Regions from separate parts of the Robertmurraya beringensis genome, predicted to be linked through region 2. Evidence: a T-box and tRNA genes for the amino acid it is inferred to sense, from the RefSeq annotation. Region 2 holds a T-box; the other regions hold tRNA genes.

Region 1 (12,168 bases), on a different contig from region 2:
CTGATCCGATTGTATTTCTTTACATATTCCAATGCCAATCATAACTACTTCATCAGAGGGATCTTTCCAAAAAAAGCGCTCGCCAACAAATTGGTCTCTTCCAGCTGCAAATACAGACAGAGGCTGAACCGGATGAATCCTTTGGACTTCGCTAACTAATACGGGCATTGAAAGCTTGCGTGCTTTCTCAATTGCTTCAATGATCCCTTCTTTAAGCTCCGTATTCTGAATGGTAACCAAATTCGTACAACTCCTGTTAAATAACGTTATAAACTTATTTTAAGATACACCTCAATCCAAGATCATGTCAACAAAAGGAACCTTCGAAAACCTATATCTTTCCTTATTATACGCTATTTCAATCTATTTTGAGATATTATGCCCATAATTGTCATTCCTGCACAAAAAATTATTGTAGAAAATATGGAAATGGTCTCCTTCATTAGGAGGAAAATTTAATTGACACACTCCTTCGTTTTTCCTACACTTGAATTTGGATATAAATTATTTTAAACTTATATAGTTTTGACAAATAAATATAGAAATGGGGAGAGGTACGATGCAACCACAAATGCAAACGGGTCCTTCGCCTACTTTTAAGGGGAAAAATTGGAGAGTCTGGTGGCAACTTACACGACCACACACGTTAACAGCTGCCTTTGTTCCTGTATTATTAGGAACCGCATTAGCCTTACCATTAACATCTATTGACCTTGGTTTATTTATCGCCATGCTTATCGCTTGCTTACTTATACAAGCGGCAACAAATATGTTTAATGAATATTATGATTTCAAACGTGGTCTTGATAACGAGCACTCTGTCGGTATAGGTGGAGCCATTGTTCGCGAAGGAATTCAACCTGCGACCGTTATGAAAATAGCTCTTAGTCTTTATGGTATTTCCATGCTGTTAGGAGTATATATTTGTATGAATTCTAGCTGGTGGCTTGCTGCGATTGGTCTAGTTTCAATGACAGTAGGTTATCTATACACGGGAGGACCTATTCCGATCGCGTACACTCCTTTTGGAGAAATCTTTGCCGGTTTCTTTATGGGAATGCTCATCATACTGATTGCCTTTTACATTCAAACAGGTTTTGTTACTATGATAAGTGTATTAATATCTGTACCTATCGTCATAACTGTAGGTGCCATTCTACTTGCCAATAATATACGTGACCATGATGGTGACAAAGAAAATGGAAGAAAAACATTAGCGATCCTACTTGGTCAAAAAAGAGCAATCTTTCTTTTAGCAGGAATGTTCCTTGTCTCTTATGCTTGGGTATTTACTCTGATTGGTTTAGACTATGCTTCTGCTTGGTTAGCGATCGTGTTGCTAAGCTCACCAAAAGCAATCAAAGCGATCAAAGGATTCATCGGAAAAACAAAACCGATTCAAATGGTTCCAGCCATGATAGCGACTGCCCAAACAAATACGATATTTGGATTTTTGTTATCAATCGGACTATTTTTAGGACATTTCTTAAACAATTAAACAAAAGAGGAGACCCTATAAAAATGGTCTCCTCTTTGTTATTTACCTAACTTTACCTTTTACAGAAGAAATATTCCAAATGTCATCCGCATACTGCTGTATGGTTCGGTCACTAGAGAAAAAACCTGAATTCGCTATATTGGCTAAACTCATCTTTAACCACCTATTTTGATCAGCATAAGCCTTCCCTACTTCTCTTTGGGCTTCTATATAAGATGAGAAATCACGTAAAACAAAATACTGGTCATTCTCCATTAATAACGAATCATGGATCGGCTCAAACTCATTATCAAGATCGCCAAAATATCCGTTCGTTAACTGATCCACCACTTGGCGAATACGTTTATCATGGTGATAATAGTCGACTGACGTATAGCCGCCATACTGGTAATAATTCATAACTTCTTCCGCTGTTAATCCAAAAATAAATATATTGTCATCGCCTACATGTTCCTTGATTTCAATGTTAGCTCCATCAAGTGTACCTAAGGTAAGTGCACCATTCATCATGAACTTCATATTACCTGTTCCCGAGGCTTCTTTACTAGCAGTCGAAATTTGCTCACTCACATCAGATGCAGGAAAGATTTCTTCAGCTAATGATACACGGTAGTTTTCAAGAAATACTACTTTCAACTTGTCAGATACCGTTTTATCATTATTTATTTTTTCTGCAATGGTATTGATGAGCTTAATAATTTTCTTTGCATAGTAATAACCAGGTGATGCTTTCGCTCCAAACAAGAACGTTCTTGGATACATCTGAAAGCTCGAATCCTCTTTCAAGCGATTATACAAGTACATAATATGAAGAACATTTAAGAGCTGTCGTTTATAAGCGTGCAATCTCTTTACTTGAACATCAAATATAGAAAGAGGATCAACGACTATACCTGTCTTTGCTTTAATTTTTTCTGCAAGTGATTTCTTATTATCCTGCTTGATCTCATACAACTGCTCTAGAAAAGCAGAATCTTGCTGGAAAAATTGAAGCTCTTTTAAATGCTCTGGGTGATTGACCCACTTCGTCCCAATTCCCTCATTGATCAAACTTGTTAGTTTCGGATTGGATTTGATCAGCCAACGTCTGTGGGTAATCCCATTGGTCTTATTATTAAACTTTTCAGGAAATACTTGATAAAATTGGTTCATTTCTCTTTGTTTTAAAATTTCTGTATGAATGGCGGCTACTCCATTTACACTGTATGAACCGACAATCGCCAAATGAGCCATCTTTACTTGGTCATGAGCAATAATTGCCATATCCTCAATTTTTCGCCAATCCCCTGGATACTGTGTCCATAAGTCTTGGCAAAATCTCTCGTTGATTTCATTTACAATCATAAAAATTCGTGGAAGCAACGGTTGGAAAATGCGAACCGGCCATTTTTCTAAAGCTTCTGCTAAAGTTGTATGATTCGTATATGAAATAGTGTTTGTCGTAATATGCCATGCATCTTCCCAACTCATCCCTTCCTCATCAATAAGTACCCTCATTAATTCGGGGATGGCTAATACGGGATGCGTATCATTTATATGCAGACCCACATATTTATGAAAATCTATTAAACTAGCATGTTGTTTCCGATAAGATCTCACAATCGAACGAATACTTGCAGAGACAAGGAAATATTGCTGCTTTAAACGTAGAATCTTTCCTTCATCATGTGTATCATCGGGATATAAAAACTCTGAGATAAGCTCCGTATCGCGCTTATATTTCATAATATCTCGATTTATTGGGTACGGAGTAGTTTCAGCACTCCAAAGGCGTAACGTGTTAACTGTGTCTGTTTGATAACCTACCACTGGAAGGTCATATGGTACAGCCATCACCGTTTCCGCTTCAAGATGGCGAAATTCTAACTTTCCATTATTATTGATCGCTTCTACTCTTCCCCAAAAAGGAACATCTACAGCTAAATCAGCTTTCCTTACTTCCCATACATGGCCATGACGAAGCCATTGTTCAGGTAATTCTACTTGATATCCATCTACGATTTTCTGCTCAAATAAGCCATGCTTATAACGAATACCACATCCATGACCCGGAAGATCTAAAGTTGCAAGAGAATCCATGAAGCAGGCTGCAAGACGTCCTAAGCCGCCATTACCAAGTGCTGCATCTGCTTCCATTTCCTCTAAGTCGCTAAGCTCAATTCCTAGCTCCTTTAGTCCCTCTTCCACTACATCATCAATTCCTAGGTTAAGGAGGTTATGCCTCAAAAGCTTTCCAAGCAAAAATTCAATAGATAAGTAATAGACTTGTTTTTCTTTCTCCGCTCGATAACTTTCATTTGTCTTGATCCAATTTGAGCTTACGTATTCACGGATCATGATTCCTAAAGTATGGTAGTGATCTCTCTTCGTACTTTCTTGAAAGCTTTTTCCGCAAGTCATTTCGAGACGTTGTAAAAACGTTTCCGTGAACATTTCTTTGTTAGAAAACATGAGTTTCACTCCTGGATAAAAGTTGAGCATATAATTGATTATATTTAAAGGCGGACTGTGCCCAGCTGTTATCAATGCTCATTGCATGCTTAACAAGATTATTCCAAACCCGATCATTTTCGTAAAAATGGATGGCACGTTTAATGGTATACAACATATCATGCGCATTAAAATTCTTGAAGGAGAAACCATTTCCCTCTCCTGAGAATTCATCATATGCAAACACGGTGTCATTTAGACCCCCAGTTTCTCGAACGATAGGGATAGCGCCATATCTCATCGCAATCATTTGGCCTAACCCACATGGTTCAAATTTTGAAGGCATGAGAAAAAGATCAGCACCTGCATAAATTTGGTGAGCTAGACCTTCATCAAAACCAATATATGCTTTAAATCGATCTGGATACTGCCGCTCCATGTCTCGAAAGAAATTTTCAAACTCGTCATCCCCCGTTCCAAGAATGAGGAATTGAATCGGCTCAGCCATAATTTCATTAAACACATGTTTAACAAGATCTAATCCTTTTTGTTTTGTTAAACGTGTGACCATAACCATTAATGGAATTTGTGAAGCCTGTGGTAAGCCAAATTGTTTCTGAATGGCCTTTTTATTTACTAGTTTTTGATTACGATGATTGGCATCGTATGTTTTTACAAGAAACGAATCCTTTTCTGGATTATAAAATTCATCATCAATTCCATTTAGAATTCCTTCAAGATCACTTAAACGACTTCTTAGCAATCCATCCAGCTTTTCACCATAGTACTCCGTTTGTATTTCGTCCATATATGTAGGACTAACGGTAGTAATTCGATCAGACGCAATAAGTGCTGCTTTCATAAAATTTATGTTTCCATAAAACTCAAGTTGATCGGTATTAAAATATGAATCATCTAAATCAAATAAATCCTTTAAAGCTTCCTTAGGCATAATACCTTGGAATCCAAGATTATGAATCGTAAATACTGTTCTCATAAATCCATAGCCGTTTTTCTTTTGATATTCCGTTTTTAGTAAGAAAGGAATCATTCCTGTATGCCAATCATGGCAATGAATGACATCTGGATAATAATCTAGTATACGCACCGCTTCAAGCACGGCACGGTTAAAGAAAGCAAACCGCTCACCATCGTCAAAATAACCGTACAAGGAATCTCTCTTAAAATAGTATTCATTATCTATAAAATAATAAGTAATTCCATCATGGACATACTCTTCAATACCACAATATTGTTCTCTCCAGCCAACATTCACAATCAACTCATGTTTTTTAGTCATCTTTTCACGTATTGCTTGAGGAATGGTACCGTATTTCGGCATCATTACTCTTACATCTGTACCAAGTCTTTTCAATTCTTTAGGTAAAGATCCTGCTACATCTGCTAACCCTCCGGATTTAACGAAAGGTACACATTCCGAAACTGCGAATAAAACTTTCACGAATTCATCAACGCCCCTTGTACTGTTCCTTTACGAACCACATATGGTAAATCCTTTGTTCCATACATCATTGTTCCATCATTTACCTTAACATCTTTATCTAAAACAACCGAATCTAATACGCAATTTTCACCAATTTGACATTTTTGCATGATGATGCTGTTTTTTATTACCGTTCCCTTGCCAATTTTTACAGCACGAGAAATAATACTATTTTCAACGGTTCCTTCAATTAAGCAGCCATTGGCAATGACTGAATTTTTCACCGTAGCTCCTGTAAAGTACCGAGTAGGTGGCTCATCCTTTACTTTTGTATACACTGGCTGATTCTTTAAAAAGAGCTCCTTCCAAATGGATGGATTTAATAGCTTCATACTTTCATTAAAATACGTTGTAATCGAGTCGATCATCACTGCGTATCCTTTGAATTCATAATGGCATTGACGATAAGGACTGTTAATATCTGTTACAACATCTCTCATACATGTATATCCCGTTTGCTCTCTTGTCTCAAAAAGTTCTACTAAAAGAGATTTTTTCATTAAAAACATATGAAGAGATCGTCCGTCTTTTCTTATTTCTGTAATATCACAGCCGCTCTTGATATGCCAATCGAGAATAGGTTCAAAATTCATACTACAAACAGTAAAGCAGTTTGAGATGAGGGCATACTGTTGGTTACTACGATCAAAGTAATCTTTATTGGCAGCAAAATGATTAAATGAAGTTATTTCTTTTTCTTCTGCAGGAGCAGGAAAAAAGAATAACCCATCTCGCTTACGATTTAAGTCCCAATCCTTTCCAGACCCCAAATGATCCATTAAGGAACGGTATTGATTCTTCGGAAAAATCGCCACACTCTTTATTCCAGAATTGACCATGTTTGAAAGAACAAAATCTATTAATCGATAACGTCCTCCAAATGGTACTGCAGCTAAAGAACGATGTTGGATTAGATCCTCTAATCCTTTTTGATATGTTGTTGCATCTATTACTCCAAGCAGCTTTCTATCCATCCTTACCCCTCATCTCCTCATTTATTTGTTCTCTATTCTCTGTATTTAAAGGGTTTGAAGCATATCCCTCTGTTACTAAAACAATATCATCCTCCGCATCTGGCAAAGCACGAATAATTGTTCCATCTGGTATAACCATCTCCGACGGGACGATCGCCTTTTCAATAAACACATTTTTTCCAATCACTGCATCAGGCATGATAACTGATTCTTTAATATAGGCTCCTTTTTCAACCTTTACTCCTTGAAAAAGTACCGATTTTTCAATCTCTCCTTCAATTACACAACCTTCATTAATGAGTGAATCATTGACGAGTGCATCATTTGAGATAAACTGTGGTGGTTGATTTGGATTTACTGAATAAATTCTCCAAGTATAATCAAATAAATCTAATCCACATTTATCATCTAGGAGATCCATATTTGCTTCCCAAAGACTACGTACAGTCCCAACATCCTTCCAATAACCACTAAACGGATAAGCAAATAATTTCTTCTGGTCTGATAATAAGGTTGGGAGAATATCCTTTCCAAAATCATGACTTGACTCAGGAAGAACAGCATCCTTTTCCAAATACCCTTTTAAAACAGACCATTTAAAAATGTAAATCCCCATAGAGGCTAGATTGTTCTTCGGATTCGCAGGTTTTTCATCAAATTCGACAACCTTCATATCACTATCCGTATTTAAAATACCGAATCGACTTGCTTCATCCCAAGGCACTTCAATCACTGAAATGGTAGCATCAGCATCTCTAGCAATATGGAAATCTAGCATTAACTCATAATTCATTTTGTATATATGGTCTCCGGACAGAATGAGTACATATTCCGGATCATATTGAATTAAATAATTTAAATTTTGATAGATGGCACAAGCAGTACCTGTATACCATCTCATCTCCTTGGACTCACTATAAGGTGGAAGAACAGTCACCCCACCATTTTTTCGATCCAAGTCCCATGCACTTCCAATTCCAATATACGAGTTTAACACTAGTGGTTGATACTGAGTAAGGACACCCACCGTATCAATTCCTGAGTTCGTACAATTGCTCAAAGTAAAATCAATGATTCGGTACTTCCCTCCAAACGGTACAGCTGGTTTTGCTAAATTTGAAGTTAAGGAATGTAACCTACTTCCTTGCCCTCCTGCTAACAGCATAGCTACGCACTTCTTCTTTGCCATTTCCTTTTCTCTCCTTTCGATGTTTAACTGGACGCAATATAGAAACCCCAAATGGAGGTATCCTCATCATAATGTGATGCTCTCTTCCATGAAACTCTTCATCAATCGCTTCTAGTGGCTTTTTATTAATTACACCGGACCCTCCAAAATCAACCGCATCTGTATTCAATATTTCTCGATACGTTCCCTCTTTTGGAACACCGATTTTATAATCTTCATATGTCTTTTCTGTAAAATTACACACGATGACCAATGGATCTCCTTCTTCCCCTTTTCTAACAAAAGAGAAAATCGATTGATCACGGTTATTTACATCAATCCACTCAAATCCTTCATGTAAATGATCAAGCTCATATAAAGGTTTATTGCGCTTATACACCTTGATCAATTCTTTTACAAAAAGATTCATTTTTCCATGCATCTCATAATCTAATAAATGCCAATCCAATTCCTCTTCATCTTTCCATTCAGAGAACTGACCTAACTCAAATCCCATGAACAGAAGTTTTTTCCCTGGATGTCCAAACATATATGTTAATAGTAGCCTTAGTTGAGCAAATTTTTGCCAATAATCTCCTGGCATTTTATCAAGTAACGATTTCTTTCCATGAACAACTTCGTCATGTGAAAATGGAAGGATATAATTCTCCGAAAATGCATAAAGAAGGGAGAAGCTGACTTTATCGTGAAATTGTGAGCGTTCATTTGACCCTTTTTCCATATAGGAAAGCATGTCGTTCATCCAGCCCATATTCCATTTGTAGTTAAAACCTAATCCACCGTAGTGAGTTGGGGAAGTTACCTGTGGCCAATCAGTAGAGTCCTCGGCAATCATCAATAGGTTTGAATCATATTGATATACAATTTGATTTAACTTCTTTAAAAATGCAATACCAAATTCATTTACTCGTTGACCATCTGAATTAGGCCAATAAATGATGTTTGAAACTGCATCTACGCGAAATCCGTCCACATGAAAGTATTCCATCCAAAACAATGCATTAGAAATTAAGAAACTCTGTACCTCTGTTTTACTTAAGTCGAAATTAGCAGTACCCCAAGTGTAATTTTCACGATCAATCTCTGTCTCATATTCATAAACCCAAGATCCATCAAATCGGTGTAATCCGTGGGCGTCTTTACAGAAATGACCTGGTACCCAATCCATAATTACTCCAATATGATTTTGGTGACATTGATCAATAAAATACATCAGATCATGAGGGGTTCCATAACGGCTAGTAACGGAAAAATATCCTGTTCCTTGATAGCCCCAAGATATATCTAAAGGGTGTTCCACTAATGGCAATAGCTCAATATGAGTAAATCCGTGGTCAAGTACATAAGGAATGACCTCATCAGCTAATTCACGATACGTTAAAAAGCTGCCGTCCTCTTTCTTTTTCCATGATCCAACATGCATCTCATAGATAACAGTAGGACTTGAATACACTTTGTTTTTCTCTTTTTTCTGAAGCCATTTTTGATCGTTCCATTGGAAACCATCTAAGGGGTAACAAATGGATGCTGTTTTTGGCCGTTCTTCAGAGAAAAACGCATAAGGATCAGATTTCAATAATACTTCTCCCGTGGATGTATGAATTTCATATTTATAAAGGCAGCCCGTTAAATCCTGCTCAACAATGAGCATCCAAACTCCTTCATCATTCACCTTTTTAAATTCATAACCACTTCCATTCCAATTGTTTACATCACTAGCAAGAGATACTTTTGTTGCGTTTGGTGCCCACACGCAAAATCTCGTGCATGTCTTTTCATCAATAGTAAGAACATGGGCTCCAAACAAACGGTAACATTCAAAGAAATTACCCTCATGAAATAAATGAAGCTGGTATTCAGTTGGATGAATCAAATCCAAAATCATTCTACTCCCTACCTATTCATTAGTTTTGTACATTACTTTTACTGTATAATTCTTGCCAATCTTTCAAATCCCTTTTTAATTTTTCTGACAATTAACTCTCCATTTCGACACAATTAGCTATTAGACATATGATTTCGACGGCATTCATCCCTTTAACGCAGCAAACTGCAAAAAATGATAGAAATTATTTTTTAATAGATAATAAATTTTATGATGCAGATATAGAGATATATGCTAATTATTTGGTTGTAATGAATAAAATGTGTATTTTGAATTATGAAATAATTGAATTTAGAATAATATATTTAAGAGGATTTCTTTGTGTGAAAAGGTCATTTTTATGCTGAAAAATGAAAGGGTTTTCATTCATTTGTCGAAAATTGGAAACCTTAACAATTGGTTAGAGGACATTTAATAGAAGAGATAAATAAACCCTCTATTGATAGTAAATTGTCATCAATAGAGGGTTAGTAGAAGAGTTAAGAACAGATACCCTTGCACCTGGAAAAAGACGCAAAGAGGTATTCTTTAATATGGTTAGTTAATTACTTCTGATATCATTAACTAGTGAAGAACTTACCAAATAGAAAAAAACATTGAACAAATGTTCAATGTTTTTTATGACCCCTACGGGATTCGAACCCGTGTTACCGCCGTGAAAGGGCGGTGTCTTAACCGCTTGACCAAGGGGCCATATGGCGGAGAAGGAGGGATTTGAACCCTCGCGCCGGTTACCCGACCTACACCCTTAGCAGGGGCGCCTCTTCAGCCTCTTGAGTACTTCCCCATATGGCTCCACAGACAGGACTCGAACCTGTGACCGTTCGGTTAACAGCCGAATGCTCTACCAACTGAGCTACTGTGGAATATTGGTAAGTTTTTTAGGTAGTGCAAAAAGTTCTGGTGGGCCTAAATGGACTCGAACCATCGACCTCACGCTTATCAGGCGTGCGCTCTAACCAGCTGAGCTATAGGCCCTTAAATGGAGCGGGTGATGAGAATCGAACTCACGACATCAGCTTGGAAGGCTGAGGTTTTACCATTAAACTACACCCGCAAAAATATTATGGGGCGACTGATGGGAATTGAACCCACGAATGCCGGAACCACAATCCGGTGCGTTAACCACTTCGCCACAATCGCCATAATTATATTGAAAATAAATGGTGGCTCAGGACGGAATCGAACCGCCGACACAAGGATTTTCAGTCCTTTGCTCTACCAACTGAGCTACTGAGCCATACTTAAGATAATACCCTAGATAAAGTTATGTTTCGTCCTTCGTCCCGATTTTCAATCGGTACGCTGGCTGTTTTGCTTTGTAGCTTATTCATCGTGCTCTACCGACTGAGCTACTGAGCCAACTTTGAATTATTTAATGGCGGTCCCGACCGGGATCGAACCGGCGATCTCCTGCGTGACAGGCAGGCATGTTAACCGCTACACCACGGGACCAGAGTTTTTTCAAGTTTCCTTGAAAATAACTTTTTAATTGCGGGGACAGGATTTGAACCTGCGACCTTCGGGTTATGAGCCCGACGAGCTACCAGACTGCTCCACCCCGCGACGATATTAAATTATATGGAGGAGGTAGAGGGATTCGAACCCCCGCGCGGTTTGACCCGCCTGTCGGTTTTCAAGACCGATCCCTTCAGCCGGACTTGGGTATACCTCCAAATATCGTAAATGGTGGACCTTGTAGGACTCGAACCTACGACCGGACGGTTATGAGCCGTCTGCTCTAACCAGCTGAGCTAAAGGTCCAAGGATAACTAATTTAGTAATTTTGGTAGCGGCGGAGGGGATCGAACCCCCGACCTCACGGGTATGAACCGTACGCTCTAGCCAGCTGAGCTACACCGCCAAATTTAATTTAATGAAGATTTTTTCACTACACTACGTTTCGTGAAAAAATCTAAGTGGAGCCTAGCGGGATCGAACCGCTGACCTCCTGCGTGCAAGGCAGGCGCTCTCCCAGCTGAGCTAAGGCCCCATAATAAAGTTAGATGGTCGGGAAGACAGGATTCGAACCTGCGACCCCTTGGTCCCAAACCAAGTGCTCTACCAAGCTGAGCTACTCCCCGTTTAAATCTAATATGGCGCGCCCGAAAGGAGTCGAACCCATAACCTTCTGATCCGTAGTCAGACGCTCTATCCAATTGAGCTACGGGCGCATTATTTTAATTTACTCTCAAAGTAACAAGATAGTTTAATGGAAGGATATTTTACTTTGTAAAAATCCTTGGTGCCGAGGACCGGAATCGAACCGGTACGGTAGTCACCTACCGCAGGATTTTAAGTCCTGTGCGTCTGCCAGTTCCGCCACCCCGGCAAAAGAAGTTCTTGGAGCGGAAGACGGGATTCGAACCCGCGACCCCAACCTTGGCAAGGTTGTATTCTACCACTGAACTACTTCCGCAAATAATAAGTTATTTTGCTAGAGAAAAACTTAAGTGCGGGTGAAGGGAGTCGAACCCCCACGCCTTGCGGCGCTAGATCCTAAGTCTAGTGCGTCTGCCAATTCCGCCACACCCGCATAAATATTAATTAATGGAAAGTTATTTTGCTGAAGCAAAAAACTTTGGTGAGCCATGAAGGACTCGAACCTTCGACCCTCTGATTAAAAGTCAGATGCTCTACCGACTGAGCTAATGGCTCGTACTAAATGGTGCCGGTGAGAGGACTTGA
Region 2 (12,168 bases):
TCGGATTGGGTGTGCGATTGCAATTGATGTCTTAAAACAATTAAAGAATGAAGAGCATCCAAATATTGTATACGGAGTTGGAAGTGTACAAGAAGAGGTAGGCTTACGTGGAGCACGTACTTCAGCTGCAGCAATAGAGCCTGATATTGGGTTTGGAGTAGATGTTGGAATTGCTGGTGACACTCCTGGTGTGTCGGAGAAGGAAGCGCAAAGTAAAATGGGCAAAGGACCTCAAATCATTTTGTATGACGCAAGTATGGTGTCTCACAAAGGATTAAGAGATTTAGTAACGGATACAGCGGATGAACTTGGAATTCCATATCAATTCGATGCAATCGCTGGAGGTGGCACGGATGCGGGTTCCATCCATATATCTCATAAAGGAGTCCCTTCATTAGCCATTACGATTGCAACTCGCTACATCCATTCACATGCAGCAATGCTGCACCGTGATGACTACGAAAACGCAGTTAAGCTAATCGTTGAAGTCATCAAACGTCTAGACCGTGAAACAGTAGACCGTATTACTCTCGAATAGAGACCAAACAAAGACAGCATGCCAAGGCATGCTGTCTTTGTTTGGCTAATCGGGCACAAGTGTCCACCTCAGGCGGACAAAACCACCCCAACTGTCCACGGGTGGTGTCTGTCACCTTCCGTGGACAAACCAAAGAATTTGTCCACGAGCGGTGACAGACACCCTATTTTAGGCCGGTTTCTAGGGTTTGGAGCATTTCGTTTTTTTCTTGGTCGGATGCATTTTTCCAGATGACTTCAAAAAGTACTCCTAAACCTGGAAGCATTTTTTCTTCGCCGTTTTGAATGGCGTCTACGATCGTGTCTCGTAGCTCGTCTTGTGTATTTCCTGATACATTATGAATAACTGCATTTCTTAAGTTAAGATTCATTTTTTACCCACTCCTTCTTCATTTTCTTTAATATGTTTTCTATTTTTGTTATTATTATGTACTTAAGTTACGCTATAATTAGAAAACCCGAGAAAAAAGGAAAGAAGGGGTTTTACCTTGAAGCATATTCACTCGAGTAGTAACCCAAAGGTGAAGCAATGGAAGAAACTATTAACGAAAAAGGAAAGAGATAAAACAGGCCTATTTTTAGTCGAAGGGTTCCATCTAGTGGAGGAAGCGCTAAAAGCAGGTCGATTAGAAGAAATCATTGTACAAGAAGATATTGAACTCCCTTCAAGTTTTGATTACGGGGCAACTTCAATTACCACTGTACCTGCAGATATTATTAAGCTATTGGCTGAAACAGATACACCACAAGGCATTTTTGCAGTATGTCATCAAGAAAAGTCATCCCGTACAGAAGGAACATCTTATCTTTTAATTGATGCTGTCCAAGACCCTGGAAATTTAGGAACAATGATTCGTACGGCAGATGCTGCCGGTGTGGACGTTGTGGTGATTGGAAATGGAAGTGTGGATATGTATAATTCCAAGGTGCTTAGGTCTGCCCAAGGAAGCCATTTTCATCTTCCAGTTATTAAAGGTGATATCTCTGCTTGGACAAGCGATCTTCTTGACCGAGGAATCCCTGTTTATGGGACAGCATTGGAGAATGCCGAACCGTTCCATCAAATACAATCACCTGGATCCTATGCCTTAATCGTCGGAAATGAAGGGAACGGGGTAAGTAAAGAGCTATTAAGTAAAACGACAGCTAATCTTTTTATTCCGATTCATGGAAAAAGTGAGTCATTAAATGTTGCAGTAGCAGCAGGAATTTTGTTATATTACTTACGTGGATAAAATAGGCACATAGCCTCCCGAAAATGGGTTTGAAATAAGTAAGAAAGTATACTATAATAACAGCAAAAATTACATACTAAAAAACGATGACGGAGAAAAGTAGTTTGCTACCATCTATGTTAGGGAGAAAATGCCTTAGACTGAAAGCATTTTTATAGAAAAAGTAAACGAAGTTCACCTCCCGAGTTGGCATCGGGACCATTTCTTTAAGAAGTGTAAAGATGCACCGGTTTAAAGCCGTTATCAACAATGAAGTGAATGTAGGAGAAAGAATGTCTACATTAATTAAGGGTGGTACCGCGAATAATGAAACCTCGTCCCTTTTCAGGGATGAGGTTTTTTATTTTGTCTAAAAATCATAAGGAGGAAAGAACATGGAGCAACGCTTAGTAGAGCTTCAGCAAGAAGCGCTTGAAGGAATAAAGAAAGCGACTGATTTAAAAGAATTAAATGATATTCGTGTATCTTATCTAGGGAAAAAAGGTCCCATTACTGAGGTATTAAAAGGGATGGGGAAGCTAAGTGCTGAGGAACGTCCTAAAATGGGGGCATTGGCGAACGAGGTAAGAGACGTTATTGCAAAAGCAATTGAAGAAAAACAAGCAGTTATGGAAGAAGAAGAGGTGACTAAAAAGCTTGCCTCCGAAACCATTGATGTAACACTTCCAGGAAGACCGGTAAAAACAGGAAACCATCACCCACTAACAAGAATCATTGAAGAAATCGAAGACCTCTTTATTGGTATGGGCTACACGATTGCAGAAGGTCCTGAAGTAGAAAGTGATTACTATAACTTTGAGGCTTTAAATTTACCAAAAGGTCATCCAGCTCGTGATATGCAAGATTCCTTTTATATTACGGAAGAAATCCTTCTTCGTACACACACATCGCCAATGCAAGCAAGAACGATGGAAAAGAAAGAAGGAAAGGGACCTATTAAAATTATCTGCCCAGGAAAAGTTTATCGCCGTGATAATGACGACGCAACGCATTCCCATCAATTCATGCAGATCGAGGGTCTTGTGGTAGGAGAAAACATCCAAATGAGTGACCTGAAAGGGACACTAGATGTATTTGCGAAAAAAATCTTTGGTGAAGACCGTGAGATTCGCTTACGTCCTAGCTTCTTCCCATTCACAGAACCTTCTGTTGAGATGGATATCTCTTGCAAAATTTGTAACGGAAAAGGATGTAGCGTTTGTAAAGGAACGGGTTGGATTGAAATTCTTGGAGCTGGAATGGTGCATCCAAACGTACTTGAAATGGCTGGCTATGATTCAAAAAAATATACTGGCTTTGCATTCGGGATGGGGCCTGAGAGAATTGCCATGCTGAAATACGGCGTGGATGATATTCGTCATTACTATACAAACGATGTACGTTTCTTAAAGCAATTTTCGATACACGAATAGGAGGATAACAAGAATGTTTGTTTCTTATAAATGGCTTCAAGAATACGTGGACCTTTCTGGTGTCACAGCTTCTGAACTAGCCGATAAAATTACAAAAAGTGGGATAGAAGTGGAAGGCGTTGAGATTCTTAATGAAGGAATGAAAGGACTCGTCGTCGGTCATGTGTTAGAACGTGAACAACATCCAAATGCCGATAAGCTAAACAAATGTTTAGTAGATGTTGGAGAAGGAGAGCCCGTTCAAATCATCTGTGGCGCTCCGAATGTAGATAAAGGGCAACATGTGATTGTGGCAAAGGTGGGAGCGGTTCTCCCAGGAAACTTCAAGATTAAAAAAGCAAAGCTTCGCGGCGAAGAGTCAAATGGAATGATCTGTTCCTTGCAGGAGCTAGGGGTAGAAAGCAAGCTTGTTGCCAAGGAATTCTCTGAAGGGATATTCGTATTCCCGAATGAGGCAACAGTTGGGGACGATGCACTTGAACTGTTAAATCGTGATGATCAAATTTTAGAGCTAGGTTTAACTCCAAACCGAGCGGATTGCCTAAGCATGCTAGGTGTAGCATATGAGGTTGCGGCTATTCTAGGAAAAGAAGTAAAGCTTCCAAAGCCTGAGGTTTCATCCATTAGCGAAAAGGCTAGCGAATATATCTCTGTTACTGTGGATGCTCCAGAAGATAATCCACTTTACGTTGCAAAAGTGATTAAAAATGTAAAGGTTGGACCTTCTCCATTATGGATGCAAACGCGTCTGATGGCTGCAGGAGTACGTCCTCATAATAATGTTGTCGATATAACGAATTACATTTTAATGGAATACGGTCAACCGCTACATGCCTTTGACTATGATCGTCTTGGTTCAAAAGAGATCGTTGTACGCCGTGCGCATCAAGGGGAAACGATTACTACGCTTGATGATGCCAAACGTACATTAACAACAGACCATCTGGTAATTACAAACGGAAATGAGCCGGTTGCATTAGCAGGAGTTATGGGTGGAGCAAACTCTGAGGTAGAAACAACAACGACAACCGTATTATTAGAGTCTGCATATTTTGTAGGAGCACCCATTCGTAAAGCTTCAAAGGATCATGGATTGCGCAGTGAAGCAAGTGCACGCTATGAAAAAGGCGTGGATCCGAATCGTGTTAGAGCAGCAGCAGAACGAGCGGCTGAGCTATTAGCACTGTATGCAAACGGAGAAGTATTAGAAGGATCTGTTGAGGCAGATGCGCTTAAGGTGGAGCCTGCGGTTGTTTCGATTACATTAGATAAAATCAATGGTGTCCTTGGTACCGAAATATCCATGGATGAGGTGAAAAATATTTTTGCCCGTCTACAATTTACTACGAAGGTGGAAGGAAACGAAATTACAGTAACCGTACCTACTCGTCGTGGTGATATTACGATTGAGGAAGATTTAGTTGAAGAAGTTGGAAGAATTTACGGCTACGACTATATCCCTAAAACTCTTCCAAAGGGTGCTTCTACGCCAGGGAATTTAAGTGATTACCAGAAAAAACGTAGAATTGTCCGTCGCTACTTAGAAAGTGCTGGATTATTTCAAGCAGTCACTTATTCTTTGACGAATGAAGGAAAAGCCTCTCAATTTGCATTAGATAAGCGTGAACCTGTTAAACTTGCGATGCCGATGAGTGAAGACCGTAGTGTATTACGTCTGAGCATTTTGCCACAGTTACTAGAGGTCGTAAAATACAATTCTGCTCGTCAAAATGATAGCATTGCATTATATGAAACAGGGGCCGTGTTCTTATCGACTGAACAAGATAAGCTTCCAGAGGAGAAGGAACATTTGGCAGCAGCAATTACTGGCTTATGGTATCAGCACCCATGGCAAGGGGAAAAGAAAGCTGTTGATTACTATGTTCTTAAAGGTGTGCTAGAAGGGTTACTTGCTCGCTTAGGGTTGACAGGTAGAGTGGAGTTCCGTCAAGCAACCGTGGAAGGAATGCATCCAGGAAGAACCGCTGATCTTCTTTTAGATAAGGAGAGAATTGGTTTTGTCGGACAAATCCATCCGAACGTTCAAAAAGAACTAGATTTGAAAGATACGTATGTATTTGAACTATCTTTAAAGGCTTTACTAGAGGCAGAAATTGCTCCGTTACAATACGAATCAATTCCTCGTTACCCATCTATTACGCGTGATATCGCATTGGTTGTTAACAAGGAAGTGGTTGCTGGTCAGCTTTCTGACATTATTGCAAAAGCTGGTGGCAGCTTACTGAAGGAAGTTTCTGTGTTTGATCTATATGAAGGAGATCGCATGGAAGAAGGTAAGAAATCCATTGCGTTTTCATTAAGATATTTTGATCCAGAAAAAACACTAACTGACGAAGAAGTAACAAAGGCTCACGAAAAGGTACTAGATGCTTTGAAGGATCAGGCTGGAGCAGTTTTAAGAGGATAAAATAGAAAAGGAGCATCCAATGGAATGCTCCTTTTTTTATTGTTTTTTCGTAATCAGTTTCCATGCTTTTTCTGTATTAGCAAAATGTAGTTTAACAAAATGTGGAAGGCTTTCTTTTCCCTTTGCTTTAATCAATTTAGCTGCGGCTACGTCTACTTGGGCACCTGCTCCTTTTGGAATGACAAATCCAGCCTCCTTTGAAAGATTTTCAAAGTGCTGAACAAATGCATAACGAGCTAGAATGGATGCGGCTGCAACAGCTAAGTGAACACTTTCTCCTTTTGTTGAGAAAAAAACATTTTCACGGTGAATGACTTTTTGCCCCTTAAGATACTGATAATACACATCTTCTTTTGCAAACTGATCGATTAAGATGGCATCAGGCTTTTCTGGTGCAATTTTATTCAGTACATGTCCAATGGCTTGGTTATGCAACAGCGCTTTTAACTTTCCTTGTGACATTCCAGACTGCTGAAGCTGATTGTATTTTTCATTATGTAAAGTTAATAGGCTATAAGGAATCACATGCTTAATTTCCTTTGCAATCGCTGAAATTTGCTCATCCTTTAGACCTTTTGAATCCTTTACGCCCAGCTCTCTTAATAGGGGAATATGCTGTTTATTAACATACGTTGCAACGACGGTAATGGGCCCAAAGTAATCGCCAGTACCAACCTCGTCTGATCCAACAACAGAAAGAGACTCAAAATGCTCAGGTAGATGACTTTTATTTGGTGAAGGTTTCGGAGTTTTTTTGTTTGGAGGTTGATCCGCAGCACCCCATTTCTTTGCTTCCATCTCACATGAAGGACCTTGAAAAAGCACTTTACCTGATTTATATGCGGTTATGGAGCAACCGGATAATTTTGCTGCAAAAACTCCACCGGGTGGGATTTTAGGTGAAATGCTTTGTTGATAGTATTCCTGCATCTTCTTTATTTGTTCCCCAGACTGTTTTAATACAACTTGACTCATTTTACACTCTCCAATAAAAATACATATTTTTCCTTGATTCGTCTGATTTAGACATTCTTAACTTCCCACTCAAATAATATTCATGTTATGATATAGTGTAGGATTCTTATGAATGGGGGCAATGCTGTGTCTGAAGCAGAAAAGAAGCGCACAACAGTTGAAATATACGGGCAACAGTATGTAATTGTAGGTAATGAAAGTGTTGAACATGTTCGATTGGTTGCCTCTTTGGTAAACAATAAAATGCGCGAAATCGGTCAGAAGAATCCCTCACTCGATAGTACAAAGCTTGCAGTTCTTACAGCAGTAAATGCTGTAAATGATTATCTGAAAATAAAGGATCATCTTGACCGCTTAGAAAGTGAACTAAAGAAGTAAAGGATTGAACGAATATGCTAAATATTGCCATTATCATTATATTATTAATAGGATTACTTGTTGGACTTCGTAGAGGGTTTATCCTTCAATTTATTCATCTTACTGGCTTCATTATCGCATTTATTGTTGCAAAGGTCTATTATTCCGAACTTGCTCCTAAATTAACCCTTTGGATTCCATATCCAAGCTTCGGTGATGCATCAAATTTACAAATCATCTTTTCAGAAGGAAATATGGAGGATGCATATTACCGTGGAATTGCTTTTGTAGCTATTTTCTTTGCAGTTAAGATTATTCTACAAATAATTGGAAGTATGCTAGATTTTGTTTCCAATCTACCAATTTTAAAGACTTTTAATCGTTGGGCTGGAGGTATACTTGGATTTTTAGAGGTCTATTTACTTCTGTTTATCATTTTATACATAGCAGCACTTCTACCAATTGAAGCCGTGCAATCTCCTTTAGCTAGTTCTTCTGTGGCAAAGGGGATAGTTGAAAATACCCCATTTTTATCTGATTTTGTGAAAGAGCTTTGGGGATAACTTATTATTACTTCTCTTTTTTAAGAGAAGTTTTATTTTGTTTTTTCTTAAAAACTTTTTGGATTCCAATACGTACATAATACATAGTAGGATTTCAAATATCTAAATGATTGGTGAAATAGAAGTGAATCATTCATAATGGGATTTAGTGAAAGTAGGTGGTTAGTGTGGCAATACAAAAAAAAGATGTGATACGTTTACTTGAGACGATCGCTACATATATGGAATTAAAAGGTGAGAATACATTTAAAGTGTCTGCTTTTAGAAAAGCAGCAAATAGCCTTGAAATAAATGAGCAGGATCTATCACAAATCGATGATTTTACCACCATTTCAGGCATTGGTAAAGGGACTGCTTCTGTTATTATAGAGTTTATTCAAGAGGGGCAATCCTCTGTTCTAAAAGAGCTACAGGAAGAAGTACCAAAGGGACTGATTCCCCTACTACAACTGCCTGGCCTTGGTGGGAAAAAGATTGCTAAGCTATACAAAGAGCTTTCAATAACGAATGTACAAGAGTTAAAGCAGGCGTGCGTGGACAAAAAGGTGAGAGAACTTACTGGTTTTGGTGGAAAGACAGAGGAGAAAATTCTTCAATCCATCAACGAATTTGGTTCCCAACCAGATCGACTACCTCTTGCATATATGCTACCAGTTGCACGGAAGATTGAGCTTGCTCTTTCTGAAATGGATGGAGTGGTTCGCTTTTCAAGAGCAGGTAGTATTAGAAGAATGAAGGAAACGATCAAGGATTTAGACTTCATTATCTCCACGGCTGATCCTCAATTGGTGAAGGAGAAGCTGCTCTCTATGGAGCATATCAAAGAAGTTGTCTCAAAAGGAGATACAAAGGTTTCCATTATCCTGGAATTAGAGTTTGACGTATCCATTGATTTTCGTCTTGTAAAGGACGAGGAATTTACTACGACATTACACCATTTCACTGGCTCAAAGGACCATAATGTAAGGATGCGTCAGTTAGCGAAGGAACGTGGTGAAAAAATAAGCGAATATGGTGTTGAACATATCGAATCCGGGGAAATTGTTACGTTTCATAGCGAAGAGGAGTTTTTTGCTCACTTTGGTTTGCCTTTTATTCCACCCGAAATGCGTGAGGATGGCACTGAAGTGGAACATTATACAGAAGAGCTTGAAATTATTGCTCTTGACCATATTCAAGGTGATCTGCATATGCACTCGACATGGAGTGATGGTTCGCATTCCATTGAGCAAATGGTAGAAGCTTGTCGAGCAAAAGGGTATAAATATATGGCGATTACGGACCACTCACAATATTTAAAGGTGGCCAATGGGCTAACGGTCGAGCGCTTACAGAAACAACGGCAAGAAATTGATGAACTGAATCGTAAATATGATGATATTACGATCTTAGCGGGTGTTGAAATGGATATTTTACCTGACGGCTCCCTCGACTATGAAGATGAGATTCTAGAACAAATGGATTTTGTTATTGCATCTATTCATTCCTCTTTTTCACAGCCGCAGGATAAGATTATGCAACGTCTTAAAACAGCTTTGAAAAATAAACATGTACATATGATTGCTCATCCGACAGGTAGAAAGATTGGCAAGCGTGAGGGGTATTCCGTAAATATCGAGCAATTGATTGAACTAGCAAAAGAGACAAATACTTGGTTAGAATTGAATGCGAACCCCAATCGGCTTGATCTTTCCTCAGAGCATGTACGTATGGCCCAAGAAGCGGGTGTCAAACTTGTAATTAATACAGATGCTCATATGGTTGAAACATTAGCTCATATGGACACGGGTATCTCTGCAGCGAAAAAAGGATGGGTTCAAAGGCAATCTGTGATCAACACTCTAGCTAAGGAAGAATTTCTTGAGCTATTAAAAAAGCGAAAAGAAGATAGAAGATAGACCTTATTTTGAAATAGGAGGCACACTCCATGCAAGAAAGAGTTTTAAAGGTATTGGAATTTACAAAAGTGAAAGAACAGTTAATTGAACATGCTTCTTCAAGCTTAGGAAAAGAAAAGGTAAGGGTACTGATTCCTTCAACTGATTTCGAAGAGGTGGTGCGTAGCCAGGAAGAAACCGATGAAGCGGCGAAGGTTCTTCGATTAAAAGGCAATGTTCCACTTACAGGGATTTATGATATCAGAATGCAAATAAGACGCTCCGCAATAGGTGGGGTGCTAAGTCCACTTGAACTTGTACAAATAGCTAGTACGATCCATGCGAGCAGAATGATGCGTCGCTTTATAGAAGATATGGTTGAACAAGGAATTGAGATTCCTATTTTAAATGAATATGCAAGTAACATCATTGTGCTCGCTGAACTAGAAGAGCCCATTCGAATGGCAATTGAGGAGAGTGGAGAAGTACTTGATACGGCTAGTGAAACCCTACGCTCTCTTAGAAGTCAGCTACGAACTAAAGAAGCAAGGGTTCGTGAAAGACTTGAATCAATGATTCGGTCTTCCAATGCGGCTAAAATGCTTTCAGACGCCATTATCACGATTCGAAATGACCGGTTTGTTATACCTGTTAAACAAGAATATCGTGGGCATTATGGAGGCATCATTCATGATCAAAGTTCCTCAGGTCAAACCCTGTTCATTGAACCGCAAGCAATCGTGCAGTTAAACAATGATGTGCAAGCGATTCGTGTGAAGGAGAAGCAGGAAATAGAACGTATTTTGGTTGAATTATCCGGAAAAGTAGGTTTGTTTGAGAGCGAGTTAGGTACAATTGTGGGGGTATTAACAGACCTAGACTTTATGTTTGCGAAGGCAAGGTATAGTAAAAGGATAAAGGGTTCTAAACCGAAAATGAATAATGAAGGGATCATCTCCTTGTTTAAAGCAAGACATCCCTTGATCGCCATGGATGAAGTGGTTCCCAATGATATTTTACTCGGCAAGACTTATTCTACAATTGTTATAACTGGACCGAATACCGGGGGAAAGACGGTTACACTAAAGACCGTCGGTTTATGTACGTTAATGGCTCAGGCTGGTTTACAAATACCTGCCCTTGATGGATCAGAAATGGCAGTCTTTGGCCAAGTTTTTGCAGATATTGGCGATGAACAGTCGATTGAGCAGAGTCTGAGTACCTTTTCTTCTCATATGGTAAATATCGTAGACATTTTAAATGAGGTAAGCTTTGATAGTCTGGTTCTATTTGACGAGCTAGGTGCAGGTACAGACCCACAGGAAGGAGCTGCACTTGCTATTTCCATATTAGACACTGTCTATAAAACAGGGGCAAGAGTGGTTGCTACCACCCATTATCCTGAATTAAAGGCATATGGCTATAATCGGGAAGGGGTAATAAACGCCAGTGTTGAGTTCGATATTGAAACACTAAGTCCAACGTATAAGCTTCTAATTGGGGTTCCGGGTCGAAGCAATGCATTTGAAATTTCCAAACGCCTTGGGTTGAAGGAAAAAGTCATAGATTTGGCACGATCACATGTTAGCTCGGAGAGTAACGAAGTCGATCAAATGATTGCAGCACTTGAAGCAAGTAAAAAACAAGCCGAAAATGAGTTAGAAGAGGCTCATGACACATTAAGGCAGGCTGAAAAGCTTCATAAGGATCTTCAAGAAGAGATTGTCACTTATTATAAAGAAAAAGATTTATTACGTGAAAAAGCTGAACGTGAGGCGCAAGCGATTATTGAAAAGGCCAAACAAGAGGCGGAAGAAGTCATTCGAGAGCTCCGTCGAATGAGAATCGAGAAAAAAGCCGATGTCAAAGAACACGAATTAATTGATGCCAAAAAGAGACTAAATGAAGCCGTACCTGTTTCCGAAAAATCATTGAATAATGAGTCAAGAAAACAGAAGCATAAATTCCATGCTGGTGATGAAGTAAAAGTATTAACTTTTAACCAAAAGGGACATTTAGTTGAAAAGGTATCTGATGAGGAGTGGCAGGTTCAAATAGGTATTTTAAAAATGAAAGTCCAAGAGAAGGATTTGGAATTTATCCAATCGGAAAAACCAAAGGTACAAAAGCATGTGACAACGATACAGGGAAGAGACTCGAACGTTTCCATAGAGCTAGATCTGAGAGGGGAACGGTACGAAGATGCTCTCTTAAGAGTAGAAAAATACGTCGATGATGCTTTATTATCTAATTATCCAAGAGTGTCGATCATTCATGGAAAGGGCACTGGGGCATTAAGGCAAGGTGTACAAGAGTACTTGAAAAACCATCGGTCGGTGAAAAAGATTCGCTTTGGTGAGGCTGGCGAAGGCGGTTCGGGAGTAACAGTCGTTGAGTTCAAGTAGGTAGGAGGAAGAGGAAGTTGAACGGTTTCTGGGAGAATGAATATGTTCATATAGCCGCTTATTGCAGTGTCGTTATTTTATGTATGATCGTATTTCTTGCTATTTTTGAACTTGTGACGAAGTACCGTAATTGGGAAGAAATTCAAAATGGAAATGTGGCTGTTGCTATGGCGACCGGTGGGAAAATTTTTGGGATCGCCAATATTTTTAGGCATTCGATTGAGCAGCACGATTCACTCATAACCATGATTGGTTGGGGAGTATTTGGTTTCTTTTTACTATTGGTAGCTTATTTTATTTTTGAGTTTTTAACACCTAAATTTAGAATTGATGAAGAAATTCAGAATGACAATCGAGCAGTAGGATTCATTTCAATGGT
Region 3 (6,252 bases), on a different contig from region 2:
GATCCCGTCATCCTCCATTAAGAATTTTTTCACGAAGTGAAAAATATTCATCCTTAAGTCACGAAGTGAAAAATATTCATCCTAAAGTCACGAAAGTGAAAAATAGTCTTCTTAATAAGCCGGCGTAGCTCAATTGGTAGAGCAACTGACTTGTAATCAGTAGGTTGGGGGTTCAAGTCCTCTCACCGGCACCACTTTATACCGAGCCATTAGCTCAGTCGGTAGAGCATCTGACTTTTAATCAGAGGGTCGAAGGTTCGAGTCCTTCATGGCTCACCAAAGTTTTTTGCTTCAGCAAAACAACTTTCCATTAATTATCATAACGCGGGTGTGGCGGAATTGGCAGACGCACTAGACTTAGGATCTAGCGCCGCAAGGCGTGGGGGTTCGACTCCCTTCACCCGCACCAACGTTTTATACAATAGTAAAATAATTTTCCATTTGCGGAAGTAGTTCAGTGGTAGAATACAACCTTGCCAAGGTTGGGGTCGCGGGTTCGAATCCCGTCTTCCGCTCCAAGAACTTCTTTTGCCGGGGTGGCGGAACTGGCAGACGCACAGGACTTAAAATCCTGCGGTAGGTGACTACCGTACCGGTTCGATTCCGGTCCTCGGCACCAAGGATTTTTACGAAGTAAAATATCCATCGATAAATTGCAAAGCAAAATAGGTTTCATTTTTTCCTTATCACTTGGATATCAAAGTGAAAAACATGCGCCCGTAGCTCAATTGGATAGAGCGTCTGACTACGGATCAGAAGGTTATGGGTTCGACTCCTTTCGGGCGCGCCATATTAGTTTTAATCGGGGAGTAGCTCAGCTTGGTAGAGCACTTGGTTTGGGACCAAGGGGTCGCAGGTTCGAATCCTGTCTTCCCGACCATCTAACTTTATTATGGGGCCTTAGCTCAGCTGGGAGAGCGCCTGCCTTGCACGCAGGAGGTCAGCGGTTCGATCCCGCTAGGCTCCACTTAGATTTTTTCACGGAACGTAGTGTAGTGAAAATAATCTTCATTAATTCCTGAACATGTGTTTTAAAAATTCAATGAATTATTTTGGCGGTGTAGCTCAGCTGGCTAGAGCGTACGGTTCATACCCGTGAGGTCGGGGGTTCGATCCCCTCCGCCGCTACCAAAGATACGGAGGTATACCCAAGTCCGGCTGAAGGGATCGGTCTTGAAAACCGACAGGCGGGTCAAACCGCGCGGGGGTTCGAATCCCTCTACCTCCTCCATTTTTTAAATGCAACACAGCTTTTTCTTATAATATTATCGCGGGGTGGAGCAGTCTGGTAGCTCGTCGGGCTCATAACCCGAAGGTCGCAGGTTCAAATCCTGTCCCCGCAATCTAAATTTTTCAATTAAATTTGAAAAATTTCTGGTCCCGTGGTGTAGCGGTTAACATGCCTGCCTGTCACGCAGGAGATCGCCGGTTCGATCCCGGTCGGGACCGCCATTTTATATGTATCAGTAGCTCAGTCGGTAGAGCACGATGAATAATCTTCTTAGAATTGCATCCAGCGTACCGATTTGAAAAATCGGGACGAAGGACGAAGCAAAACTGTATCTAGGGTACTATAATAAATATGGCTCAGTAGCTCAGTCGGTAGAGCAAAGGACTGAAAATCCTTGTGTCGGCGGTTCGATTCCGTCCTGAGCCACCATTCATATTAATGTTTCTTATCATTTTTATATGGAGGGGTAGCGAAGTGGCTAAACGCGGCGGACTGTAAATCCGCTCCCTTGGGTTCGGCGGTTCGAATCCGTCCCCCTCCACCATTATGGCGGTTGTGGCGAAGTGGTTAACGCATCGGATTGTGGTTCCGACATTCGTGGGTTCGATTCCCATCAGTCGCCCCATTATTTATAAATTTTTTCATTGGGCTATAGCCAAGCGGTAAGGCAACGGACTTTGACTCCGTCATGCGTTGGTTCGAATCCAGCTAGCCCAGTTATGGCAGCATAGCCAAGTGGTAAGGCAGAGGTCTGCAAAACCTTTATCCCCGGTTCAAATCCGGGTGTTGCCTCCAATTTTATATTTGCGGGTGTAGTTTAATGGTAAAACCTCAGCCTTCCAAGCTGATGTCGTGAGTTCGATTCTCATCACCCGCTCCAAATAGGGGCCTATAGCTCAGCTGGTTAGAGCGCACGCCTGATAAGCGTGAGGTCGATGGTTCGAGTCCATTTAGGCCCACCAGATTTTTTACCCTATTAAAATAATTCTTCAATGTTCCGCAGTAGCTCAGTGGTAGAGCAATCGGCTGTTAACCGATCGGTCGTAGGTTCGAGTCCTACCTGCGGAGCCATTTTTATGTCTATGGGGAAGTACTCAAGAGGCTGAAGAGGCGCCCCTGCTAAGGGTGTAGGTCGGGTAACCGGCGCGAGGGTTCAAATCCCTCCTTCTCCGCCACTATATAGATGCGCCTTTAGCTCAGCTGGATAGAGCATACGCCTTCTAAGCGTACGGTCAGAGGTTCGAATCCTCTAAGGCGCGTAAAAAATAAAAACACAACAAAAACGCTATCAAGCGTTTTTTTGTTGTGTTTTTTTATCTTTTAAGAAAATGTTAACCCTTGGGCTTTTCAGATAAACTTGAAGAGTAGAGGGTGGGAGGCCACTTCCACATAGGAGGTTTTTTGAGTAAGATACAAATAAGAGAAGAATAAAAGGAGTGTACATTTTGATTAAATATAAAAGTCTCCATCACGTAAGTCTTACAGTTACAGATTTGGAAAGAGCAAAAGATTTCTATGGGAATGTATTATGTTTAAATGAAATACCACGTCCAGATTTTGATTTTTCAGGTGCCTGGTATGAAATAGAGGGACAGCAACTCCACTTGATCGTTGATCCTTCTTCACAGACGATTCGTCAGGATAAAAGCTTATCCAGCAGAGAAGGTCACTTTGCTCTGAGAGTAGAGAACTATTATGATGCGCTTACATGGTTAAAACAAAATGAAGTGGAAATTCTTGAAAAACCCTACGGAAAAAGTGGATTTGCACAAATTTTCTGTGCTGACCCAGATGGTAATTTGATTGAACTTAACGTTAATCAAACAGAATTATAAGAGTTGGAATAAAGCTTCAGGAATAATCAGTAAAAACATAATAAATAATATGGTTATGAAAACTTTTATCCTATCGATTTTCATATTCGTTTTACTCGCTTTCACAAGTGAAGTGCAAGCGGAAGAGATGATCTCTGTGAGATTACGAAATTATATTGGAGATACCTCTAAAATACCATTTTACATAAAAGGTAATTATTCAACATTAGATCCAGCATTGGTGTTAAATGAAGGGGATGAATATACAATTTCATTTAAAGATGGCAAAATGTTTCTTATTTGCGGTAAGTCAAAAATGGAAATCGGTAGCCCGTTCATTTTATATCCTGATACTTATGATGAAGAGCACCTAATATACATTGATGGAAGACCTTATATGGGAGCGGTAGAGTTTGATATAGAAGGAAAACACATAAGACCTGCTAATCAGATACTATTAGAGGATTACTTAAAAGGAGTTGTTCCATTTGAAGTGTTTCCTGAATGGAATATTGAGGCTTTAAAGGCACAAACGTTAGCTGCTCGCACGTATACAATCACCCATAAGAATCCCCAACTCGACGACACCATCCAATATCAAGTTTACGGAGGATACAATGAATTTAGTAATACAAAGAGGGCTGTAATTGATACAAAAGGAGAAATTATTACATTTCAAAATAAGCCCATAAGCGCTTTTTATTCTGCAAGTAATGGTGGAATCACAGAGAGTAATAAAAATGTATGGGGCGGAAATCCAAGCCCATATTTCCCAATCAAACCAGATCCTTTTGATCCCATTCAACCCTGGGATTTTACATTACAAAAAACACAAATAGATCTGGATGAAATTCAATCGAAGGACTGGAACGAGCTAAAGGAGAAAGATGGTAAAATCAGCGACTCTATTAAAAAATGGCTTAATCGAAATGGTTATGAAGGTGACATAAAAATTTTAGGTATTCCTTTTATGGCAATCGATAAAGTTAAAAATGAATCACAAAGGTCGATGATTGGCTCGATCCAAATTGAATTTATGAGAAGGTTGATTGATGGAACCATTTTATTCGAAAGAGTTTCGTTGGATCATGTTGAATTAAAAAAAATACGTCCAATGATAGGTGGAGGTCATTTTAGAAGTTACTTAATAAGTTCATTTGAAATCAATCCAACTTCTTATAAAGTAAGTGGCAAAGGCCATGGGCATGGCGTTGGTATGAGTCAATGGGGGGCAAATGAAATGGCAGAAGAAGGGAAACACTACAAAGAAATTATTGGACACTATTATCCTGGCACCCAAGTGAAAGTGACTCAAACCTTTCAAGAATAATATTGTAGTGAATACCATGTGATGATATCTTTCGGGTATCATCCTTTTTTTTGCCGTTCATACTGATTTGGAAGGGATAGAAAAATAAACATCTAATTATTTTCAGATTTAATCATTAACACTAGTGAAATTTCCTGTCTTTATTTATATTGTAATTATAGGAATGTAATAAATAGATAAGGTAGCCCTACTAACTTAAGGAGCTGATCGTAATGGGAAAAGTTACACCATTCTTAATGTTTCAAGATGGCAAAGCAGAAGAAGCAATGAATTATTACATATCTATTATTGAGGATTCAGAAATTACAAGTATTGTTCGCTATGGAGCGAATGAATCTGGAGATGAAGGAACGGTAATGCAGGCTACTTTTTCTATAAAAGGCCAAGAATTTATGTGTATAGATAGTAATTTAAAGCATCAGTTTACATTTACTCCATCCTTCTCAATTTTTGTTACATGTGATACCGAAGAAGAAATTAACAACGTTTATCAGAAACTGATCGAGGGCGGACAAGCACTTATGCCAATTGGTGACTATGGTTTTAGTCAAAGGTTTGGTTGGTTAAATGATCGATTTGGTGTGTCATGGCAACTAAATCTTCCTTCGTGAAGTAATTTTTTTATGGGAGGAAACAACATGGCAGTTCTGAATCCAAAGGTTGATGATTATTTAAGTAAAGTTAAAAAATGGAGGGAAGAATCTGAGCGGTTGAGACAGATTGTTCTTGACTGTGATCTGACCGAAGAATTTAAATGGATGCATCCGTGTTACACGCTTGAGAAGAAAAATGTCGTATTAATACATGGATTTAAAGAATATTGTGCACTTCTGTTTCACAAAGGTGCCTTATTAAAGGATCCCCATGGAATTCTTGTCCAACAAACCGAGAATGTACAGGCGGCACGCCAGATTCGATTCACTCATCTTCAAGAAATAATTGAACTAGAACCTATTTTGAAAGAATACATACTTGAAGCCATTGAAGTGGAAAAAGCCGGTTTGGAAGTAACTTTAAAAAAGGATACAGAATTCATTATTCCAGAAGAACTTCAAGATAAATTCGATGAGTCACCAGACTTAAAAACTGCTTTTGAAGCATTGACACCGGGACGGCAAAGAGCATATATTCTTTATTTTTCTCAACCAAAACAATCCAAAACTCGAGTGTCAAGGGTAGAGAATTGTATGGAGAGAATTCTAAGCGGAAAGGGATTAAAGGATTGCACTTGTGGACTTTCTAAAAAAATGCCCTCCTGTGATGGCTCGCACAAGAACATTCGATAAAAAAAATATGATAAAAGTAAGGAAGGAAGTTCAAAGCTATGGATATTGAAACAGTGATGCAAGAGCTTGAAGCCCTCGGTAAAGAACGAAGTAAGAAAATGTACATATCCAATGGTGCGCACGAGCCACTTTTTGGCGTGGCAACAGGGGCTATGAAACCAATTGCAAAGAAAATAAAAATCAACCAAGATTTAGCTGACAAGCTTTATACCACAGGTAATTACGATGCCATGTATTTTGCAGGCATTATTGCTGACCCAAAAGCTATGACTGAAGCAGATTATGAACGCTGGATAGATGGTGCGTATTTTTATATGCTGTCCGATTATGTGGTCGCAGTCACTTTATCAGAGTCAGATATTGCACAAGACGTTGCAGATAAATGGATTGCAAGCGGTGACGAATTGAAAATGTCGGCTGGATGGAGTTGCTATTGCTGGCTTTTAGGGAATCGAAAGGATAAAGAATTTTCCGAAAGCAAGATTTCCAATATGCTGGATATGGTGAAAAATTCGATTCATGATTCGCCGGAACGAACCAAATCTGCTATGAATAATTTCGTATACACGGTGGCGATTTCCTATTTGCCGC

What was found. A T-box is a leader RNA that pairs with one kind of tRNA and senses whether it is charged. The one in region 2 lies ahead of pheS (phenylalanine--tRNA ligase subunit alpha), so its partner is inferred to be a tRNA-Phe.
Region 1: it has a tRNA-Phe gene. The T-box ahead of pheS (phenylalanine--tRNA ligase subunit alpha) is inferred to sense a tRNA for this amino acid. The anticodon was not compared.
Region 3: it has a tRNA-Phe gene. The T-box ahead of pheS (phenylalanine--tRNA ligase subunit alpha) is inferred to sense a tRNA for this amino acid. The anticodon was not compared.

What each region holds. Positions count from the first base shown of each region.
Region 1 is NZ_JBHLUU010000009.1:514-12,681, reverse strand. It holds gene ACFFHF_RS01285 (isochorismate synthase) at 1-240, opposite strand, end outside; gene ACFFHF_RS01280 (1,4-dihydroxy-2-naphthoate polyprenyltransferase) at 560-1,498, shown strand; gene ACFFHF_RS01275 (glycogen/starch/alpha-glucan phosphorylase) at 1,541-3,949, opposite strand; gene glgA (glycogen synthase GlgA) at 3,939-5,390, opposite strand; gene ACFFHF_RS01265 (GlgC family sugar phosphate nucleotidyltransferase) at 5,387-6,406, opposite strand; gene ACFFHF_RS01260 (glucose-1-phosphate adenylyltransferase) at 6,399-7,595, opposite strand; gene glgB (1,4-alpha-glucan branching protein GlgB) at 7,543-9,480, opposite strand; tRNA gene ACFFHF_RS01250 (tRNA-Glu) at 10,102-10,173, opposite strand; tRNA gene ACFFHF_RS01245 (tRNA-Ser) at 10,177-10,267, opposite strand; tRNA gene ACFFHF_RS01240 (tRNA-Asn) at 10,271-10,346, opposite strand; tRNA gene ACFFHF_RS01235 (tRNA-Ile) at 10,382-10,458, opposite strand; tRNA gene ACFFHF_RS01230 (tRNA-Gly) at 10,464-10,537, opposite strand; tRNA gene ACFFHF_RS01225 (tRNA-His) at 10,548-10,623, opposite strand; tRNA gene ACFFHF_RS01220 (tRNA-Phe) at 10,645-10,720, opposite strand; tRNA gene ACFFHF_RS01215 (tRNA-Asp) at 10,860-10,935, opposite strand; tRNA gene ACFFHF_RS01210 (tRNA-Met) at 10,973-11,046, opposite strand; tRNA gene ACFFHF_RS01205 (tRNA-Ser) at 11,063-11,155, opposite strand; tRNA gene ACFFHF_RS01200 (tRNA-Ile) at 11,168-11,244, opposite strand; tRNA gene ACFFHF_RS01195 (tRNA-Met) at 11,268-11,344, opposite strand; tRNA gene ACFFHF_RS01190 (tRNA-Ala) at 11,401-11,473, opposite strand; tRNA gene ACFFHF_RS01185 (tRNA-Pro) at 11,488-11,564, opposite strand; tRNA gene ACFFHF_RS01180 (tRNA-Arg) at 11,578-11,654, opposite strand; tRNA gene ACFFHF_RS01175 (tRNA-Leu) at 11,724-11,812, opposite strand; tRNA gene ACFFHF_RS01170 (tRNA-Gly) at 11,825-11,899, opposite strand; tRNA gene ACFFHF_RS01165 (tRNA-Leu) at 11,935-12,016, opposite strand; tRNA gene ACFFHF_RS01160 (tRNA-Lys) at 12,063-12,138, opposite strand; tRNA gene ACFFHF_RS01155 (tRNA-Thr) at 12,147-12,168, opposite strand, start outside.
Region 2 is NZ_JBHLUU010000015.1:91,232-103,399, forward strand. It holds gene ACFFHF_RS02760 (M20/M25/M40 family metallo-hydrolase) at 1-538, shown strand, start outside; gene sspI (small acid-soluble spore protein SspI) at 702-908, opposite strand; gene ACFFHF_RS02770 (TrmH family RNA methyltransferase) at 1,026-1,772, shown strand; T-box leader at 1,850-2,097, shown strand; gene pheS (phenylalanine--tRNA ligase subunit alpha) at 2,147-3,184, shown strand; gene pheT (phenylalanine--tRNA ligase subunit beta) at 3,198-5,612, shown strand; gene rnhC (ribonuclease HIII) at 5,649-6,587, opposite strand; gene zapA (cell division protein ZapA) at 6,696-6,965, shown strand; gene ACFFHF_RS02795 (CvpA family protein) at 6,980-7,507, shown strand; gene polX (DNA polymerase/3'-5' exonuclease PolX) at 7,675-9,405, shown strand; gene ACFFHF_RS02805 (endonuclease MutS2) at 9,435-11,789, shown strand; gene ACFFHF_RS02810 (DUF350 domain-containing protein) at 11,807-12,168, shown strand, end outside.
Region 3 is NZ_JBHLUU010000017.1:48,284-54,535, reverse strand. It holds tRNA gene ACFFHF_RS06370 (tRNA-Val) at 1-17, shown strand, start outside; tRNA gene ACFFHF_RS06365 (tRNA-Thr) at 119-194, shown strand; tRNA gene ACFFHF_RS06360 (tRNA-Lys) at 204-279, shown strand; tRNA gene ACFFHF_RS06355 (tRNA-Leu) at 325-409, shown strand; tRNA gene ACFFHF_RS06350 (tRNA-Gly) at 444-518, shown strand; tRNA gene ACFFHF_RS06345 (tRNA-Leu) at 531-619, shown strand; tRNA gene ACFFHF_RS06340 (tRNA-Arg) at 714-790, shown strand; tRNA gene ACFFHF_RS06335 (tRNA-Pro) at 804-880, shown strand; tRNA gene ACFFHF_RS06330 (tRNA-Ala) at 895-967, shown strand; tRNA gene ACFFHF_RS06325 (tRNA-Met) at 1,055-1,131, shown strand; tRNA gene ACFFHF_RS06320 (tRNA-Ser) at 1,139-1,231, shown strand; tRNA gene ACFFHF_RS06315 (tRNA-Met) at 1,270-1,343, shown strand; tRNA gene ACFFHF_RS06310 (tRNA-Asp) at 1,377-1,452, shown strand; tRNA gene ACFFHF_RS06305 (tRNA-Phe) at 1,585-1,660, shown strand; tRNA gene ACFFHF_RS06300 (tRNA-Tyr) at 1,692-1,775, shown strand; tRNA gene ACFFHF_RS06295 (tRNA-His) at 1,781-1,856, shown strand; tRNA gene ACFFHF_RS06290 (tRNA-Gln) at 1,877-1,948, shown strand; tRNA gene ACFFHF_RS06285 (tRNA-Cys) at 1,953-2,026, shown strand; tRNA gene ACFFHF_RS06280 (tRNA-Gly) at 2,038-2,111, shown strand; tRNA gene ACFFHF_RS06275 (tRNA-Ile) at 2,117-2,193, shown strand; tRNA gene ACFFHF_RS06270 (tRNA-Asn) at 2,228-2,302, shown strand; tRNA gene ACFFHF_RS06265 (tRNA-Ser) at 2,316-2,406, shown strand; tRNA gene ACFFHF_RS06260 (tRNA-Arg) at 2,417-2,490, shown strand; gene ACFFHF_RS06255 (VOC family protein) at 2,677-3,066, shown strand; gene ACFFHF_RS06250 (SpoIID/LytB domain-containing protein) at 3,035-4,375, shown strand; gene ACFFHF_RS06245 (VOC family protein) at 4,588-4,986, shown strand; gene ACFFHF_RS06240 (DUF1801 domain-containing protein) at 5,014-5,661, shown strand; gene ACFFHF_RS06235 (DNA alkylation repair protein) at 5,700-6,252, shown strand, end outside.